2 regions of the Euryhalocaulis sp. genome follow, and region 2 is predicted to be linked to the other one. Evidence: predicted binding sites of a transcription regulator. Region 2 holds the regulator's gene; the other holds the start of a gene.
The links. Region 2 encodes LexA, which represses DNA repair genes until DNA is damaged. Its sites were predicted from a motif close to ATGTTCCNCTTGTGTTCC; they were not measured.

Region 1 (5,071 bases), on a different contig from region 2:
GCGGATGCGCTGACTTTCACCGCCGGAAAGCGTTCCGGAAGAACGGCTTAGCGTGAGATACTCAAGTCCGACATCGACCAGAAACTTTAACCGCTCGCGGATTTCCTTGAGGATCCGGTAGGCGATGGCCTTGTCCTTTTCGGACAGCGTCGCCTCCACCGTGTCAAACCATTCCCGGGCGTGCTGGATCGATTTCTCGGCGGCCGCGGATATATCGATACCGTCAATCTTTACCGCCAACGCCTCGTCTTTCAGGCGCTTGCCCCCGCAACGCTCGCATGGCGCGGCGGACTGAAAGCGGGACAGCTCCTCGCGCATCCAGGCGGACTCGGTTTCTTTCCACCGGCGTTCCAGATTGGGGATGACGCCTTCGAACGGCTTGGTCGTCTCGAACTTTCGGACCTCGTCGTCATAGGTGAAGCGGACTTTGTCCCCGCCCGTGCCATAGAGCACGACCTGGCGGAAATCCTCATCCAGCTCCCGCCAGGGCTTGGTCATCGGCGCCTTGTAGTGCCTGGCGAGCGCGCGCAGGGTCTGCAGGTAGAGTTTCGAGGTTGTCCGGGTCCATGGCTTGATCGCGCCAGCATCCAGGCTTTTGGACGGATCGGGCACGACCAGCGCCGGGTCGAACTGAAGCTCCAGCCCCAGCCCATCGCATTCGGGGCAGGCCCCGAACGGGTTGTTGAACGAGAACAGGCGCGGCTCGATCTCCGGGATCGTGAAGCCTGAAACCGGACAGGCGAACTTTTCCGAGAAGATGATCCGCTCGGCATTGCCCTTCTTGTCGGTTTCGTCGGCCAGCTCCGCCACAGCGATGCCGTCGGCAAGCTCCAGCGCGGTTTCCAGCGAATCCGCCAGCCGCGTTTCCAGACCTTCGCGTACGACCAGCCGGTCCACGACCACGTCGATGTCGTGCTTGAATTTCTTGTCCAGCTCTGGTGCGTCTTCGATCGGATAGAATTCGCCATCCACCTTCACGCGCTGGAAGCCGCGCTTCATCAGCTCCGCGAACTCCTTGCGGTATTCGCCCTTTCGGCCCCGCACGATGGGGGCCAGCAGGTAAAGCCGCGTGCCCTCATCCATGGCCAAAATGCGGTCGGCCATCTGGCTGACGGTCTGGCTGGTGATCGGCTCGCCCGTGGCGGGGGAGTAGGGCACGCCCACCCGCGCCCAGAGCAGGCGCATATAGTCGTAAATCTCGGTGACGGTGCCGACCGTGGAGCGCGGATTCTTGGACGTCGTTTTCTGCTCGATGGAGATTGCCGGCGACAGACCCTCGATCGAATCCACGTCCGGCTTCTGCATCAGCTCCAGGAACTGGCGCGCATAGGCCGACAGCGACTCCACATAGCGCCGTTGCCCCTCGGCATAGATGGTGTCGAACGCCAGCGACGACTTGCCGGAACCGGACAGGCCGGTGATTACCACCAGCTCGTCCCGCGGGATCTCGACCGTGACGTCGCGCAGATTGTGTTCGCGCGCGCCCTGCACGCGAATGGATTTCATGCTTTCAGCCATAGGACCGTCTAAAACGTCTCGAACCGGCGAATCGAACTTCGCCGTATTTTTACGACAGGATGTTTGACGATGCGAACATAATGTGAACATCTTATGCGCCGCCCGCGCCGTCATCCACAGGCCAGATGGGGCGGACGCTTTAGATGGCAAGCCGCTCGCGGCATAAGCAACACAGCGAATTTGAAGAATCGGTATGGAGAGGTCTCATGGCCGGCAGCGTCAACAAAGTCATTCTGGTGGGCAATCTGGGCCGCGACCCGGAAATCCGCTCGCTGAATTCCGGCGATCGCGTCGCCAATCTGCGTCTCGCAACCTCGGAAAACTGGCGTGACAAGGCCAGCGGCGAGCGGCGCGAGAAGACGGAATGGCACTCCATCGCCATCTTCAATGAGAACCTCGTGAAGGTTGCGGAGAATTATCTGCGCAAGGGCTCCAAGGTTTATATCGAAGGCCAGCTCCAGACCCGTAAATGGCAGGACCAGCAGGGGCAGGACAAATACACGACCGAGATCGTGCTGCAGAAGTTCCGCGGCGAGCTTCAGATGCTCGACTCCAAGGTCGAGGGCGGCGGCTCCTATGGCGGCGGCTCCAGCGACCAGGGCGGTTATTCGTCTGGCGGCGGCTCCGGCGGCGGTCAGAAGGAAGATTTCGAACTCGACGACGAAATCCCGTTCTAGGGGCTGACGCCAGACCATGCGCGTCCTGATACTCGGCGGTTACGGGTTTGTCGGCGCGCAACTGATGGCGGCCCTCTCACAACGCGGCCACGATGTATGCGGCGCCGGGCGGGACATTGCGTTCGCCCGGCGCCGTTATGCGTTCTGGGACTGGGCCGAGATCGATTTTGCCGATCCGCCGGCCCAGCCCCGCTGGGCGGAAATTCTGAACGGCGTCGACGCTGTCATAAATTGCGTTGGCGTGCTGCAGGACGGCGGCAGGGATTCCACCCGTACGGCGCACATATCCGGCGCGGAGAGCGTGTTCCGGGCGTGCGAGGCGAATGGCGTCCGCCGGTTCATACAGATCTCGGCCGTCGGGGATGGCCCGCTTTCGCCGGAGTACTCGCGATTTTCGCCCTCATGGTGACCCGGCCCGTTTTTTCCTGATCGCTGACATGCGGGAACGCATGGGGATCAGGGGTCGACTTCCCGCCGCCTTGGCTTAGGAACGCCCGGCAAGGCTATTGAACGGCGCGGCGCGAGACATGAGCAACCGGAACGCAATTTCAGTCAGCTGGCGCGACGAATTCCGCGCCACGTTCCGGCTCGCCTGGCCGCTGATCATCGCGCAGATGGCGCAGATGGCGCTGACCACGACCGACGTCATCATGATGGGCTGGCTGGGGCCGGAGCCGCTGGCCGCGGGCACCATCGCCATGACGCTGGTCCACCCGGTGATGATCGGGGGCATCGGTTTGCTGACAGCCACCGCGCCGATGATTTCGCAGGCGATTGGCGCGGGCCGCTACCGGCTGGTGCGGCGCACCGTGCGGCCGGGGCTGTGGATCTCCGTCCTGCTCAGCCTGATCGGCGTGCCGCTCTTGCTGAACGGCGGCCCGCTTCTGCGGCTGCTGGGGCAGGAGCCGCACCTGACAGTGATGGCGGGCGACTATCTGTTGTTCGCCGCCTGGGCCGTTCCGGCCGCGATTCTCCTCACGCCGCCCAAATCGCTGATTTCCGCGCGGGGGGATACGCCGGTGATCCTGGGCGTCACGCTGTTCGGCGTCGTCCTGAACGCGTTCAGCAATTACGCGCTGATGTTCGGCAATTTCGGATTTCCGCGGATGGAGCTTCAGGGCGCGGGCGTCAGCACCACGCTGACCGCCTGGGCGATGTTCGCGATGTTGCTGGTTTATATCACGCGTCATCGCCGCTACCGGCGCTACATGGTCCTGGCGCGGATATGGAAGCCAGACTGGCCGCAGTTCCGTGAAATTTTCCGTATCGGAACGCCGATCGCCATGACCATGGTGGCGGAGGTCGGCATCTTTGCCGCCGCGGCCATTATGATGGGCTGGCTGGGCGTGAATGAACTTGCCGCCCACGCCGTGGCGGTGCAATGCGCGGCCATCGCCTTCATGGTGCCGTTCGGCCTCAGCCAGGCGACAACCATCCGGGTCGGGCTGGCCCACGGGGCGGGCAGCCCGGACCGGGTCCGCAAGGCGGGCTACGCATCGCTGGCGCTGGCGGCGGGGTTCGCGGCGACGACCTGCACGCTGTTCCTGATCGCGCCGGTCGCGCTGGTCTCGCTCTATCTGGATCCCGGCGATCCGGCCAATCAGGCCAGCGTGGCCCTGGCGGCCTCCTATCTTGTCGTCGCGGGCCTGTTTCAGTTCGTGGACGCGGGGCAGGTGGTCTCCGCCGCCGCTTTGCGCGGGCTGAGCGATACGCGAATTCCGATGATGGTGGCGATCGCCGGTTACTGGCTGGTCGGCGCGCCGCTTGGCTATGTCTGCGCCTTCACGTTCGGCATGCGCGGGGTCGGAATATGGCTGGGGCTTGCCGCGGGGCTGGCCTTTGTGGCGGTCGTGCTGACCACCCGGTTTTCGCTGCGCGACCGCCTGGCGGCAAGGCGGACCGTTCAGGCTTCTCCATAAAGCAAAGCCCCCGGTTTTGGGGAAACCGGGGGCTTCTATTCCGTCTCGCGGGCCGCTGCGTGGGGCTGCTCGATGGGGTTTTCGACGATGCGGACCGCCGAGACGGTGTTCGGTTGGGCGGTTAGATGACGGTCGGGGTAAAGGCCGACACGAAGACCGCCGCGACGCACACGGTCAGCAGCGTATAGCTGGCGCCGACCATAGCGGAGGTGATTTTGTCGAGACTGAGCATTTTGTTTCTTCCTTGGTTTAACGACTTCTCTTTTCACTTTTGGAGCTCTTGGCGGCTCCGTTGCGGGGCTTGTTTTCCCGTCTTGTTGATTATCGATAAATCCATATCGAATAACGGTCAAGTGGTTTTTATCGTTTTTCGATGAAGTTTTTTTCATAAACGATAAAAAATATGACGTAAAAAGGCCCGCCAGCGACGCTGACGGGCCTTTAAGTCACTGAATTTAAATGAGCTCTAGTCTCTGAACAGGCTCAGAACGATGGCTGCGGCAACCCAGCCCACCAGTAGGTGCGAGGCATCGATCAGCAACAGCGTTGTCGAGTGGGCGGGGCTGTAGACCCAGCCATACATGCAAAATGACAGGCCGAAGAACAGCCACAGCACCCCCGCGCGGCGGGCGGCGCCAGCAGGAGAGGCAATGGCGTTCCAGCGCAGGGCGACGGCCAGGCCGATTGCGGTCAGCAGCGAAATGATAAAGCCGACGGCCATCCAGGCGGGGCTTCCCTCCTGCAGCTCGGCTTCCGTGTAGCCCATGGCGCTGACCCAGGCCTCGGAGAACAGTACGCCGTACCAAAGGAAGCCGACGGCATAGATGACGATGGCTGCTACAATCACGGCAACCACATTGATTCCTGCAATCTTAGGCATGATGTTTCCTCCCCAGGGCGGGCGCGTTATGACCCGCCCGTTATTTACGGCGACTCATGGCCGCTGACGCCTGATTT
Region 2 (13,577 bases):
GGGCGTTCGCGTCATGGTTGTTCCTCGTCTGTTTCGGAGAACGCCTAGCAGCGCCATATGCGTCCGGCAATATGCGCGGCTTGCCCCGTGGAGCCGCGCTCTCTAGATTTCGCCGCTTCAACTGCAATCGAATGGATGATTGATGCTTGCTGGTCTGCGCAACGCCGCGAAATCGAAATGGGCCGCGCCCATTATTGTCGTTCTTGCCCTCAGCTTCGCCATCTGGGGCGTTAATGACATGTTCCGCGGCGGTCCCCGCGATGCTGTCGCGGTCGTCGGCCCCGAAAAGGTGACGGCGCAAGAATTTTCTGACGAGTTCAATCGCCGGGTCCAGACCATCGCCCGTCAGAATGAAGGCCGCTTCACCGCGCAGGACGCCCGCGACGCGGGGCTGGACCGCCAGATTCTCAGCGAGATGATCACAATGGCGTCACTGGACGCCCAGGCGGGCAATTTCGGCCTCGGCGCGTCCGATCGCGCGCTGTATGAAGAAATACAGAGCATTGAAGCCTTCCGGGATCCGGTTCGAAACGAATTCAATCGCGACCAATACCGTTCCCAGCTGGCGCAACTGCAGATGTCCGAACGCCAGTTCGAGGACGCGGTGCGCGGCGACATTATCCGCCAACAGCTGATCCGCGCCGTTACCGCCGGGGAAAGCGCGCCGGCCAGTTTTGCGGAACGGCGTCAGGCCTTTGCCGGGGAATCCCGGCGCGCCGATGTTCTGGTCCTTGCGCCCTCCCTTGCGGAAGAAATCGGCGATCCGACCGATGCGCAGCTTCAGGACATCATCGACTCCAATCAATCTGCATTCACGCAACCGGAACGCCGCGCGGTGACCGTTGCGTGGCTTTCGCCGTCCGACTTTGAACAGACCGTGGACGTGACGGAGGAGCAGATCGAGGAACTCTACGAATTCCGAAAGGATTCCTTCGCCGAAGCCGCCACCCGCAGCTATGTCCAAATCCAGCTGCCGGGCGAGGAAGAGGCCAGCGCCGTGGCGGCGCGCATCAATGACGGAGAAACCGCCGAGGCGGTCGCGGACTCCGTCGAGGCGGATCTGGTTCAGGCCGAAGCGGCAAGCGCGGACGATATTGTCGACAGCGAAATTGCGGACGCCCTGTTCGCCATGTCCGCCGAGGACCCTGCGCGCGTTGTGGAGGGGCGTTTTGGGTGGTCTGTGGTCGATGTCACCGCCGCCGTGGACGCCGAAACCCCGGCCATCGAGGACGTTCGCGACGAATTGCGGAGCGAACTGGCCGCCGATACGGCCATCGAAAACATGTATGACGCAATTAGCGCCTTCGAGGATGCGCGCGGCGCCGGAGCGCCCATCGAGGACGCCGCCACGGAAGCGGAGATCGTAGCCATGTCCTACCTCCCCGTGACACGGCAAGGCCGGGGCGCGGAAGGCGAAACCTTCGCCAAGCTTATGGCGGCCCCGCAAGTGCTGGAACTGGCTTTCCAGATGCAGGAGGGAGAAACCAGCGCGCTGGAGGACCTGGGCGATCAGGGGTTTGCCGTGGTGCGCGTGGACCGGGTCAATGCAGAGGAGCTTGTCTCGCTGGCTGAGGCGCGCCCCGCCGCCGAGCAGGTCTGGCGGTCGCAACAGCTGCAGGAAAATATGGAAGCCGTGGCCAGTGAAGCCGCTGAGAGAGCCGAAAACGGCGAGGCTTTTTCCGACATTGCCGCCGATATCGGCGCGGGCGCCAGCGTGGAATCGGTAACGGTCACGCGCGGCCAGACGGCCGGCGCGGCGGGTCCGCGGCTCGTCGGCGCGCTGTTTGAGGCAGCCCCCGGCGAGGTGGTTACCGCCCCGTCCGCACAGGGCGGTCAGGCCGTTGCGGCGCTGCGTGAAATCAGTGTGGATCCGGGCGCGGAAAGCCCGTCTCGCGAAGAAATGGCCAATGAAGTGGCGCAGGACCTTCTGACGCAATTCCAGCTGGCGCTGCAGCAGCAATATGAAGTGAAAACCTATCCGGACCAGATCGCCTTCGCGCTTGGCGACGACGTTCCGCAATGACGCTCCGGCTGGCGACTGATCCGGCGGCGTTCCGCGAACGCCACGCCGCCGGAAAGCGGCAGCTTGTCCACGCCCATATTGTCGACGATCTGGAAACGCCGGTTTCCACCTATCTAAAGCTGGCGGGGCGCGAGGGCATGTCCTTCCTGCTGGAGTCGGTGGAAGGCGGCGACTGGCGCGGACGCTATTCCGCAATCGGATTTGCGCCGGACCTTGTCTGGACGGTCCGCGACCGGACAGCCTTCATCAGCCGCAATGGCGGTCCGGAGGCGCGTCAGGAGGATGGCCCGCTCGATTCGCTCCGCCGTCTCGTTGCGGAGACCCGGGTTGAGCTGCCCGAGGGAATGCCGCCCATGGCGACCGGCCTGTTCGGCTATCTGGGTTACGCGCTGGCGCGCGAGGCGGAAAACCTCCCCCGGACAAATAACCGCGCCCTGGATGTGCCGGACGCCATTCTGATCCGGCCATCGGTCGTGGCGATATTCGATAATGTGGCGCATGAGATTACCCTGGCCACCACGGCGGGGCCGGAGGGCAAGTCCGACAAGGCTCTGGATGAGGCCCGGGCGCGTCTGGAAGACGCGGCGGAAGCCTTGAAAAACACGCCGCCGGACCGCGCAAAGCAGGCTTTCATCCCGATGGAGGTGACGCCTGAAAGCAGCACTTCCGAGGCGCGTTATCGTGAAATCGTTGGCGAAGCCCAGCGCTATATCAAGGCGGGGGACGCGTTCCAGATTGTCCCTTCACAGCGTTTTGAGGCCCCCTTCCCGCATGACAGTTTCGCCCTGTACCGGGCGCTGCGCCGTCTCAACCCCTCGCCGTTCCTGTTTCATCTGCGCTTTGGCGATTTTTCGGTGGTCGGCTCCAGCCCGGAAATCCTTGTCCGGGTGCGCAACGACAAGGTCACGATCCGGCCCATCGCCGGAACCCGTCCGCGCGGAGCCACGCCGGAGGAGGATCAGCGCCATGCAGAGGAATTGCTGCGCGATGAAAAGGAGCGCGCCGAGCATCTGATGCTGCTGGATCTCGGCCGCAACGATGTCGGACGCGTTTCGGAGGCCGGCGAAGTGGAAGTGATCGAGAAATTCGCGATCGAGCGCTACAGCCACGTCATGCATATCGTTTCAACCGTTCAGGGCTATCTGGCCAAGGACAAGGATTCCATCGACGCCCTGCTTTCAGGCTTTCCGGCCGGCACGGTGACAGGGGCGCCAAAGATCCGCGCCATGGAAATCATTGATGAACTGGAAGATGAAGAACGCGGCGTATATGCCGGCGCTGTCGGGTATTTTGCCGCTGACGGCGGACTGGATACCTGCATCGCCCTGCGGACGGGCGTGGTAAAAGACGGCAAGCTTCACGTGCGCGCCGGCGGCGGCGTGGTGATCGACAGCGACCCGGAGACAGAGCGCATGGAGACCGTGCATAAATCCGCCGCCCTGTTCCGCGCCGCCGCGGAAGCGCAACGCTTTTCGGACGAGTGACGCCATGCTGCTGATGATCGATAACTATGACAGCTTCACCTACAACCTCGTCCATTATGCGCTGGAGCTGGGCGCGGACGTAGAGGTCCGCCGCAATGATGCGCTGACCGCCGCCGAGGCGCTGGCCATGAAGCCTCAGGCGATTCTTCTGTCTCCGGGACCATGCAGCCCTGACCAGGCCGGCATCTGTCTGGACCTGATCCGCTCCGCCCCGGAAACCCTGCCGATACTGGGCGTCTGTCTGGGTCATCAGGCCATCGGGCAGGCCTTTGGCGGCAAGGTGGTGCAGGCCAAAACCATCATGCATGGCAAGACCAGCACGATCCGGCATGACGGCACCGGCGTTTTCGACGGCCTGCCCCGCCCGTTCACGGCCACGCGTTATCACAGCCTGGCGGTGGAGCGGGACAACCTTCCGGAAGCGCTGATTGTCAACGCCGATACCGAGGACGGGGAAATCATGGGGTTTCGCCATTCGACCCGTCCCGTCCATGGCGTGCAATTCCATCCGGAATCCATCGCCACGCAGCACGGGCATGACCTGTTACGGAATTTCCTGAACCTCAGCCAGGCAAAGGCGGCGGCATGAGCGCGGTTCAAAGATGCATTGGCCTCTATGCCGACCGGCGACGCGCGCCCGCGGAGGATGTCGAGGCCGCGCTGGGCGAAATCATGGATGGCGCGGCCGACCACGCCCAGATCGCCGCTTTCCTCATGGGCTTGCGAATTCTGGATGCGACTGTCGACGAAATCGAGGCCGGGGTGCGTGTGTTGCGGTCCCGCGCAACGCGCATCGAGACCCCGCACGACATCATTGATACCTGCGGAACGGGCGGCGATGCGGCGGGCAGCTTCAATATCTCGACCGCTGCGGCGCTGATTGCCGCCGGCGCCGGAGCGCGGGTGGCCAAGCATGGCAACCGCGCGGTGTCCTCCAAAAGCGGTTCATCACAGGTTTTGGCTGAGCTGGGTGTCAATATAGAGGCCGATCACGCCGTCGTCGGCCGCTGTATAGACGAGGCGAATGTCGGGTTTCTCTACGCGCCGACCCATCATTCCGCGCTTAAACACGCCGCCCCGGTACGCCGTTCACTGAGCCTGCGCACGCTTTTCAACCTGCTGGGCCCGCTTAGCAATCCCGCGGGCGCGAAGCGGCAGCTTCTGGGCGTTTATGACGCCAAATGGCTGGAGCCGATCGCCGATGCGCTTCGCCGCACCGGCTCCACCCGTGTCTGGGTGGTGCATGGCGCGGACGGAATGGATGAACTGACCACGACCTCCACAACGCGCGTGGCGGAGCTGAAAGACGGCCAGATCCGGCATTTCGAAGTGACCCCGGAAGCCGCCGGACTGAAACGCTCCCTGCCTGACGCCCTGCAGGGCGGCGACCCGGTGCACAATGCGCGGGCGATTGAATCGCTGCTGGCCGGGGAACGCTCCGCCTATCGCGATATTGCGGCGCTGAATGCGGGCGCGGCGCTGGTTATCGCGGAAATCGCGAACAATCTGACCGACGGCGTGGAGATGGCGTTCGCCTCCATTGACGAGGGCAAGGCGCGCGGCGCGCTGGATTCCCTGATTGCGATATCCAACTCATGAACGCGCTGGAGCGGATCAAGGCCTATAAGCTGGAAGAAATCGCGGCGCGCAAAGCGGCGATTTCGGCAAGCGAACTCGAATCGCGCGCCAAAACCGCCTCTCAGCCGCGGGGCTTTGAACGCGCGCTACGCGAGAAAGCACAAAGCGGAACGCCCGCCCTGATCTGTGAAATCAAGAAAGCCAGCCCGTCCGCAGGGTTGATTCGCGCCGATTTCGACCCGCCGGCATTGGCGCGCGCCTATGAATCAGGCGGCGCGGCCTGCCTTTCCGTTCTGACCGATGGGCCGAGCTTTCAGGGCGATGACGCCTATCTTATGGCCGTCAGAGCGGAATCGCCGCTTCCTGCGTTACGCAAGGACTTCCTGTTCGACCCGTGGCAGGTCGCGGAATCCCGCGCGCTGGGGGCTGATTGCATCCTGGTCATTCTCGCCGCGGTGGATGATGCCCTCGCCGCCGACCTCATCGCCGAAGCCAGGCGATGGAAAATGGACGCGCTGGTCGAGATTCATGATCAGGCCGAATTTGACCGCGCCCTGACGCTTTCCAGCCCCCTGCTCGGCATCAATAATCGCGACCTGAAAACCTTCACGACCGATCTGGCAACGACCGAATCACTGGCCTCGCAGGCCCCCCCCGATTCCTTCCTCGTGGGCGAAAGCGGCATTCGACATAGCGGTGATATACAGCGTCTCTGGACCGCCGGCGCGCGCGGGTTCCTGATCGGGGAACACCTGATGCGGCAAGAGAATGTGGAAAGCGCGACACGCGCCCTCCTCGCCTAGTCGGCTCAAGCACTTGACCCCCAAAAAGAACACAAGTAGAACATAGTCGACGTTTCTGATTTGTTCTTGGGGTTCGCATGCTGACCAAAAAACAGAAAGAGCTGCTACTCTTCATCAAAGAGCGCCTCGATCGGGATGGCGTGCCGCCCTCTTATGACGAGATGCGGGAGGCGCTGGATCTTGCTTCCAAATCGGGCATCCACCGGCTGATCACGGCGCTGGAAGAGCGCGGCTTCATCCGCCGTCTGCCGCACCGGGCCCGCGCGCTGGAAATCCTGCGCATGCCGGACGGATCTGTGGAGGCCGGGGCGGCCCGCGAAAAAGGCTTCAAACCCAACGTGATTGAAGGCGGCGGCGCCTATATCGACCGCGGGACTTCATCGATTGACGTACCGATTCTCGGCAAGATCGCCGCCGGCACGCCGATTGAGGCGATCCAGCACGAGACGGACCGTATCGCTGTTTCCCCGGACATGATGGGCGATGGCGAGCATTACGTGCTGGAAATCGAGGGCGATTCCATGGTCGAGGCCGGAATCCTGAACGGCGATTTTGCCGTGATCCGGCGCTGTGACACCGCTCAGACGGGTGAAATCGTGGTTGCGCTGGTCGACGATCAGGAAGCCACGCTCAAACGTCTGCGGAAAAAGGGCGACTCCATCGCTCTGGAAGCGGCCAACCCCGCCTATGAAACGCGGATTTTTGGGCCTGACCGGGTGCGGGTTCAGGGGCGGCTGGTCAGTCTTTTGCGCCGCTACAACTAGGGTTTCGGCGGCTTCCAGCGTGATTCCCGCGCTGTTTTGATCTGAAAACCGTCACCCTTGCGGTAATATGCAACGCCGCCGGCGCGGGTCAGCCGGACCGCGTCGTAAAGTTCGCCCCGGCAAAGCCATGCACTGCGCGCGGCGGCGGGCTCTTCAAAAATCACCAGATCGGCTTGCCGGCATTCCTCTTTCAGCGATCGTCTGCGCTCGATGAGGCTGATTTTCATACCGGAGATTTGCCCGACACAGGCGTCCGCATCGCAATTCATGCGGGTTTTGAGGTCGTGGACCGGTTTTTCCGGATCCTGTCCCAAGCGCCGCGAAAACTGGTCCACGCCATAGCGGGATCTACGCAGGCTTGAGGCATAGAGCTCATCTCCTTCCCGCACGGCGACAACGCCCTGATCTGAAATCCAGAGAAAAGGCTTGGGCGCGGTGCTCCACGCCAGACCTGCGGCGGCCATGACCAACAGGCCAAGGACGCGCGCCAGCCGGCGTCCGCCCACAAGCAGAATGAAACCCGCGGAGTACAAGCCCAACGCCCAACCGGGCCCCGCCGCTGTAAAGGCCAGCGCGTGCGGCGCTTCCGCCGTTTTCCCGCCCACGGCCAGGACCACGTCCATTCCCGAAGCGGCCAGCCGGTAGAACACGCCATCCAGCCCGATCGGCGTCAGAGCCAGACCGATGACGGCCGCAGGCATAACCCAGAGCGTGAAGAACGGCATGGCGGCGAGATTGGCAAACAGCCCGTAGGCCGCCCAGCGATTGAAATGGAAGGCCGCAAATGCGGCGGTCGCAGCGCCCGCGACCAGGCTTGTCGCTGACAGTGACGAGAAAAACTGGATGGGCGCGGGAAGCCTGCGACCGGAGCCGCGCTCCCGAGCAAAATCGAACGCCGCGACCAGCGCCGCAGCGGCCGAAAATGACATCTGGAAGCCGGCCTCAAGCAAAGCTTCCGGCGTGAAGAACAGGACGATCACGGCGGCGACCGCGACATTGCGCAATGTCAAGGCCCGGCGGTCAAAAATGAGCGCAAGAAAGGCCACCAGCAACATGATGAAGGCGCGTTGCGCGGAAACTGGCGCGCCGGAAATGACCAGATAAACCGCCGAGGCCGCAATGGCGGCCATGGCGGCGGGTTTCCGGATATCGTAGCGCCGCGCCAGCGGCTGGATAAGCGCAAGCGACAGGCTGATCACGAAGAAGACGCCCCCGCCCACAAGCGCCATGTGAAGGCCGGAAATCGCCAGCAAGTGCCCCAGCCCCGAGGCGCGAAGCGCCTCGGCGTCCTGATTGTCGATCCCGCTGCGCTCCCCCGTCAGAAGCGCGGCGATTATGGCGCCGGACCCGCTCGGGGCGGCGTCGCGAATGCGGTCGGCCAGACGCCCCCGAATTCGTGAAATGCGGCGTTTGACAGATTGCCAGCCCCGGGTTTCCACATCGGCGGCGTTCATGCCGCCATAGGTGAAGCCTGTCCCGCCAATGCCATCGAACCAGGCGCGCCGCGAGAAATCATAACCGCCCGGCGTCGCCGGCCCCGGCGGCGCGGTCAGTGACATGCGCCCGGAAACGCCGGCGCCGAGGCACGGCGCGGGACGCGGCGTGCGCACCCGGATGCGCTCCGGCGGGGCGTCCACGCCGCTTATCGCCGTCACTTCGATCACCACGCCCGGCCGCCGGCCGGGATCGACGCGGCTAACCCAGCCGGCCACATCATAGCCCCGTTCATATTCTGGCAGTACGGGCGCCGCCGCGCGGTCCACCCGCCACGCAGCGGCGCCCCAGCCCAGCAAACCCCATGCAAGGAGCGCCAACGCCCAGCTGGCGGCCAGGTGTTCAACCCGCCGCCGCGCCGCCAGACGCAGGCCGAGCGCGCCGGCAATAAGAAGCATGATAACCGCCACAGGCAAGGCCGCGGGGCGCGTCATAAAAATGATAACGCCAAGCCCCATAAAGACCGGCGGACCAATACAGGGATCGACGCCGAAACCGGCGCTGGCAAAGCGGTCACGAAGCGGTCCGAGGCGGTCACGCTGCACTGCGGCAAAGCTTCGTCCGCGGCCTATCCATCCCCCCGACAGCATGGTATCAACCGCGCCAAAGCCGCTCAGGCATCAACAGCTCAAAGAGATTATGCCGTCTGAAACCGTCGTTACCCGGTTCGCGCCCTCGCCCACCGGATTCCTCCATATCGGGGGCGCGCGCACCGCGCTTTTCAACTGGTTGTTCGCGCGTGCGAACAACGGAAAATTCCTGATCCGTATCGAGGACACCGACCGCGCGCGCTCCACCCAGGCGGCGGTGGACGCGATTCACGAAGGCCTCGACTGGCTGGGCCTGTCCCCGGACGAGGCCCCCGTCTATCAGTCGAAACAGCAGGATCGTCATACGGAAGCCGCCTATGAATTGCTGGAGCGCGGCGGCGCCTATCGTTGCTATCTGACGCCCGAGGAAGCCGACGCCGAACGCGCCAGAGCACACGAAGCCGGCCATGCCTTCCGATCGCCTTGGCGCGACCGCAACGACACTGGCGAAGGAAGCTTCGTCGTCCGGTTCCGCGCCCCTGATGACGGCGAAACGGTCATTCATGACGAAGTGCAAGACGAAGTCCGGTTCGCGAACAAGACGTTCGACGATCTGGTGCTGCTGCGCGCCGATGGCACGCCCACCTATATGCTGGCCGTCGTCGTCGACGATCATGATATGGGTATCACACATGTCATCCGTGGCGATGATCATCTGGTGAACGCGGCAAGGCAATCGCAAATCTATGATGCGCTGGGCTGGGACAAGCCGGTTTTCGCCCATGTGCCGCTGATTCACGGCGATGACGGCGCCAAACTGTCCAAGCGCCACGGCGCGCTGGGCGTTGAAGCGTATCGCGATATGGGCATGTTGCCGGAAGGCCTGCGCAATTACCTGCTGCGTCTTGGATGGTCGCACGGCGATCAGGAGATTTTCACCGATGACGAGGTGATCAAGGTCTTCGCGCTGGATGCGATCAACAAGGCCGCGCCGCGTCTGGACCTGGAGAAAATGGCGAGCGTCAACGCGCATCATTTGCGCGACGCCGATGACGCGCGTCTTGCCGATCTGGTTATTGCGCGCCTGGAAACCGTAGGTGCCGCTAAAAATCCCGCGCAGAAACGCGATCAGCTGATCGCCGCCATGCCCGCATTGAAGCCGCGCGCCAAAACCATCAATGAACTGGCGGACCAGACCGCCTTTCTGTTTGCATCGCGTCCGCTTGAGATCACGGGAAAGATCGCCAAATCTCTGAATGACGATGCAAAAAAACGGCTGAACCGTCTGAAAGACGCGCTGGGCGCGCTGGATGACTGGTCGGCGCCGGCGCTCGGCGACGCGTTGAAAGCATTCGCAGAAGAAGAAGGCGTTGGTTTCGGCAAGGTCGGAGCGCCGCTGCGGGCGGTACTGACCGCCGGCGCGCCCGCGCCGGACCTGTCAGATACGCTGGCCGCGCTTGGCCGCGATGAATCCCTGGGCCGGATTTCGGACCAGATATAAGAATTTGAGAGGCTCGCTTCGGGCCGCAGACATCAGAACGAGGACGAATAATGGAAAGCAATATCAAAGAAGGCGGCGAAGCGAAGATCGGCCTGAAGGGCGAAAACGTCACTCTGCCCGTCTATAAAGGCACGCTGGGTCCGGACGTCGTCGATGTACGCGGCCTGTACAAGAATTCCGGCGCGTTCACGTTCGATCCCGGATTCGCCTCTACCGCCAGCTGTGAATCCAAGATCACCTTCATCGATGGCGATGAAGGCACCCTGCTCTATCGCGGTTATCCGATCGATCAGCTGGCCGAACAGTCCAACTTCCTGGAAGTCTGCTACCTGCTGCTGAATGGCGAGCTGCCCAAGGGCGACGAGCTGGACACATTCACAGACAGCATCACGCACCACACGATGCTGCACACCCAGTTCGACCAGTTCTTCAATGGTTTCCGCCGCGACGCGCACCCCATGGCGATCATGGTCGGTGCTGTCGGCGCGCTGTCCGCCTTCTATCACGACTCCACGGATATTACGGACCCGCATCAGCGCATGGTGGCGAGCCACCGCATGATCGCGAAAATGCCGACCATCGCGGCGCGCGCCTATAAGTACCACATCGGCCAGCCCTTCATCACGCCGAGCAACGATCTCAGCTATGCCGAAAATTTCCTGCGCATGTGCTTTGCCGTGCCGGCAGAAGATTACGAAGTAAGCCCGACTCTGGTCCGCGCCATGGACCGGATTTTCACGCTGCACGCCGATCACGAGCAGAACGCCTCCACTTCCACGGTGCGTCTGGCCGGCTCCTCCGGCGCCAATCCGTTTGCCTGTATCGCGGCGGGCGTGGCGTGCCTGTGGGGTCCCGCGCATGGCGGCGCCAACGAGGCGGCGCTGAAGATGCTGGCGGAAATCGGCAGCGTCGACCGGATTCCGGAATATATCGACAAGGCCAAGGACAAGAACGATCCGTTCCGCCTGATGGGCTTTGGTCATCGCGTCTACAAGAACTACGACCCGCGCGCCAAGGTGATGCAAAAAACCGCGCACGAAGTTCTGGGCGAGCTGGGCATCAAGGACGACCCGCTTCTCGATATCGCCATGGAGCTGGAGAAGATCGCTCTGGAAGACGAATATTTCGTCGAGAAGAAGCTCTACCCGAACATCGACTTCTATTCGGGCATCACGCTGAAAGCGATGGGCTTCCCGACTTCCATGTTCACGGTGCTGTTTGCGCTGGCCCGCACGGTCGGCTGGATCGCGCAGTGGCAGGAAATGCTGGAAGATCCGAACCAGCGCATCGGCCGTCCGCGCCAGCTGTACACCGGCGCTACGGAGCGCGACTACACGGCGCTCTCCAGCCGCTAGGCGATCAGTTCCAGAATGATGCGGGCCGCGGTCTCTGACGGCGGCGCGCCATCGCCTTTCATTTCAAGCGCCGTCTGCCGCAGCAGGCGGCGCTTTTCATTGCGCAACGCATCATTGCCCAGAAGGTCCCGGGCCGCTGCGCACAGCGCCTCGCCCGTGCATTCATCCTGAACGAACTCAGGCATCAATTCTTCGTTCGCCGCGATATTCACCAGTGAAATATAGGGCGCCTGCATCAGACGTTTTGCGATGAAGTGGGTCAGTGGCGAGAGGCGATAGCCAACCACAGCGGGCACGCCCGCCAGCGCCAGTTCCGAAGTTACCGTGCCGGAACAGGCAATGGCCGCGTCCGCGGCGGCGAACGCGTCATAGCGATCATTTTCGCCCACCACTATGGCCCCGCTCAAAGCGGGGCTTCCGGCGAGCCTGGGCTTGAGGAGCGGTCTGATTGAGTCAGCGACCGGGACGATCAGACGCAAGCCCGGCTGTTGCGCGACAAGGCTGGCTGCCGCGGCTTCGAAAGGTTCAAAAAGACGTTCGATCTCCGCGCTCCGGGACCCGAACAGGATCATCAGAACAGGATCATCGGGCGCAAGGCCATGCGTCACGCGGAACGATGTTCCATCGCCGGAGTCTGAACCCCGCCACAGCGCCGGATTGCCGACGAAGCTGGTCTTCAGCCCCTCATCTTCAAACAAGGGCGCGTCGAATGGGTGAATGGTCAGAAGATGGTCGACCGCATCCGCCAGCGTGCGCGCGCGGCCGGGACGCGTCGCCCAGACCTGTGGCCCGACATATTTCACGAGCTTTATGTGCGGAGCGCGTTTCCGGACGCGCTGCGCCACCCTCAACGTAAACCCCCAGGAATCGATCAGCACGACCGCGTCAGGCGCGGCGCGAACGATATCTTCCGCGGTCTCATCCGCCCGCCGGACAACGCGCGGATAGGCTTTTATGCCCTCGATAAAGCCCAGGACAGACAGATCAGAAATATCGAACAGCGACTCCACGCCCTGCCCCGCCATGCGCGCGCCACCCACGCCGCTCAACGCAATCTCATCGGCTTGCGCATGCAGAGCCGCGGCCAGTTCCGCGCCCAGCGCGTCCCCGGACGCCTCTGCGGCGACCAGATAGATATGCGGGCTTCTAGCGCGCACGGTCTGGAGCAACGCCCATGACGAATATGCCTGCGGCGTCCGCGGCGGCGGCGACGGCGGCCTTGTTGATGATCAACGCGCCGCCCGCTTCCACCGCGATGCCGGCCAGTCCGGCCGCCGCCGCGCCCTGAACGGTCTGGACGCCGATCGCCGGGAGGTCGACCCGGCGATCTTGAACCGGCTTGGGCGCCTTGGCGAGAACGCCGCGGGGCTGGTCCGCGGATCCGCGCAAGCGCGAAGGCAGACCGGCAACCCGGCGCAGCATGGCGTCCGTGCCTTCCTGCGCCTCAACCGCCAGGACAAGACCGTCGCAAGCCACAGCCGCCTGCCCGATATCAAGCGCGCCAATGGCGCGGGCGGCGGCAATCGCTGTCTCAATGTCGGTTTTATCCGCCTCGCGAGGCTCTGTTCCTGTCAGCAGGACAGGCTCCGCCAGCAGGGTTTCCAGGGCGGACTCGACCGGGACGATTTCGAACCCTTCACGCTCGAATTCGGCGAGGACGGCGCGCAACAGCGCATCATCGCCGCGCGTGGCGGCGGCGATGATGCGCGGCAAGGCACGGGCGCCGCGCCAGTCCGGCTTGAGCGTGGAAAAATCAGGCCGGTCGACATAGCCGGCAAACATAACCCGCGCGACGCCGGCTGATTTCAGGGCCTCGATAACGCCGCCCAACTGACCCAGCGAGAATTCCCCGCCCGGACGGCCCTCCAGCGCCGGATCGGCGAGGCCCTTCAAACGGACGACGTAAATCTCCTCATCGGTCCCGTCAGCTATCGCGACGGGCAGCTCTCCCGCGCCGGCGATCAGGCCGAGCATGACGCTAATCCCGATCTGGCAGGCAGAGCGGGCGTTCCGCCTCGCCGCTGATGAAATCGACGATTTCCATG

Region 1: the regulator LexA is predicted to act here: its motif matches at 1,591-1,608, upstream of uvrA (excinuclease ABC subunit UvrA).

Annotation. Positions count from the first base shown of each region.
Region 1 is NZ_JACESD010000006.1:34,062-39,132, reverse strand. It holds gene uvrA (excinuclease ABC subunit UvrA) at 1-1,518, opposite strand, end outside; gene ssb (single-stranded DNA-binding protein) at 1,725-2,195, shown strand; gene H2040_RS02695 (NAD-dependent epimerase/dehydratase family protein) at 2,212-2,604, shown strand; gene H2040_RS02690 (MATE family efflux transporter) at 2,723-4,114, shown strand; gene H2040_RS02685 (DUF1761 domain-containing protein) at 4,581-4,961, opposite strand.
Region 2 is NZ_JACESD010000002.1:92,633-106,209, reverse strand. It holds gene tpiA (triose-phosphate isomerase) at 1-15, opposite strand, end outside; gene H2040_RS01090 (peptidylprolyl isomerase) at 143-2,023, shown strand; gene trpE (anthranilate synthase component I) at 2,020-3,507, shown strand; gene H2040_RS01080 (anthranilate synthase component II) at 3,512-4,096, shown strand; gene trpD (anthranilate phosphoribosyltransferase) at 4,093-5,106, shown strand; gene trpC (indole-3-glycerol phosphate synthase TrpC) at 5,103-5,888, shown strand; gene lexA (transcriptional repressor LexA) at 5,966-6,652, shown strand; gene H2040_RS01060 (ComEC/Rec2 family competence protein) at 6,649-8,580, opposite strand; gene gltX (glutamate--tRNA ligase) at 8,786-10,177, shown strand; gene gltA (citrate synthase) at 10,228-11,532, shown strand; gene lpxB (lipid-A-disaccharide synthase) at 11,529-12,689, opposite strand; gene H2040_RS01040 (LpxI family protein) at 12,679-13,506, opposite strand; gene lpxA (acyl-ACP--UDP-N-acetylglucosamine O-acyltransferase) at 13,511-13,577, opposite strand, start outside.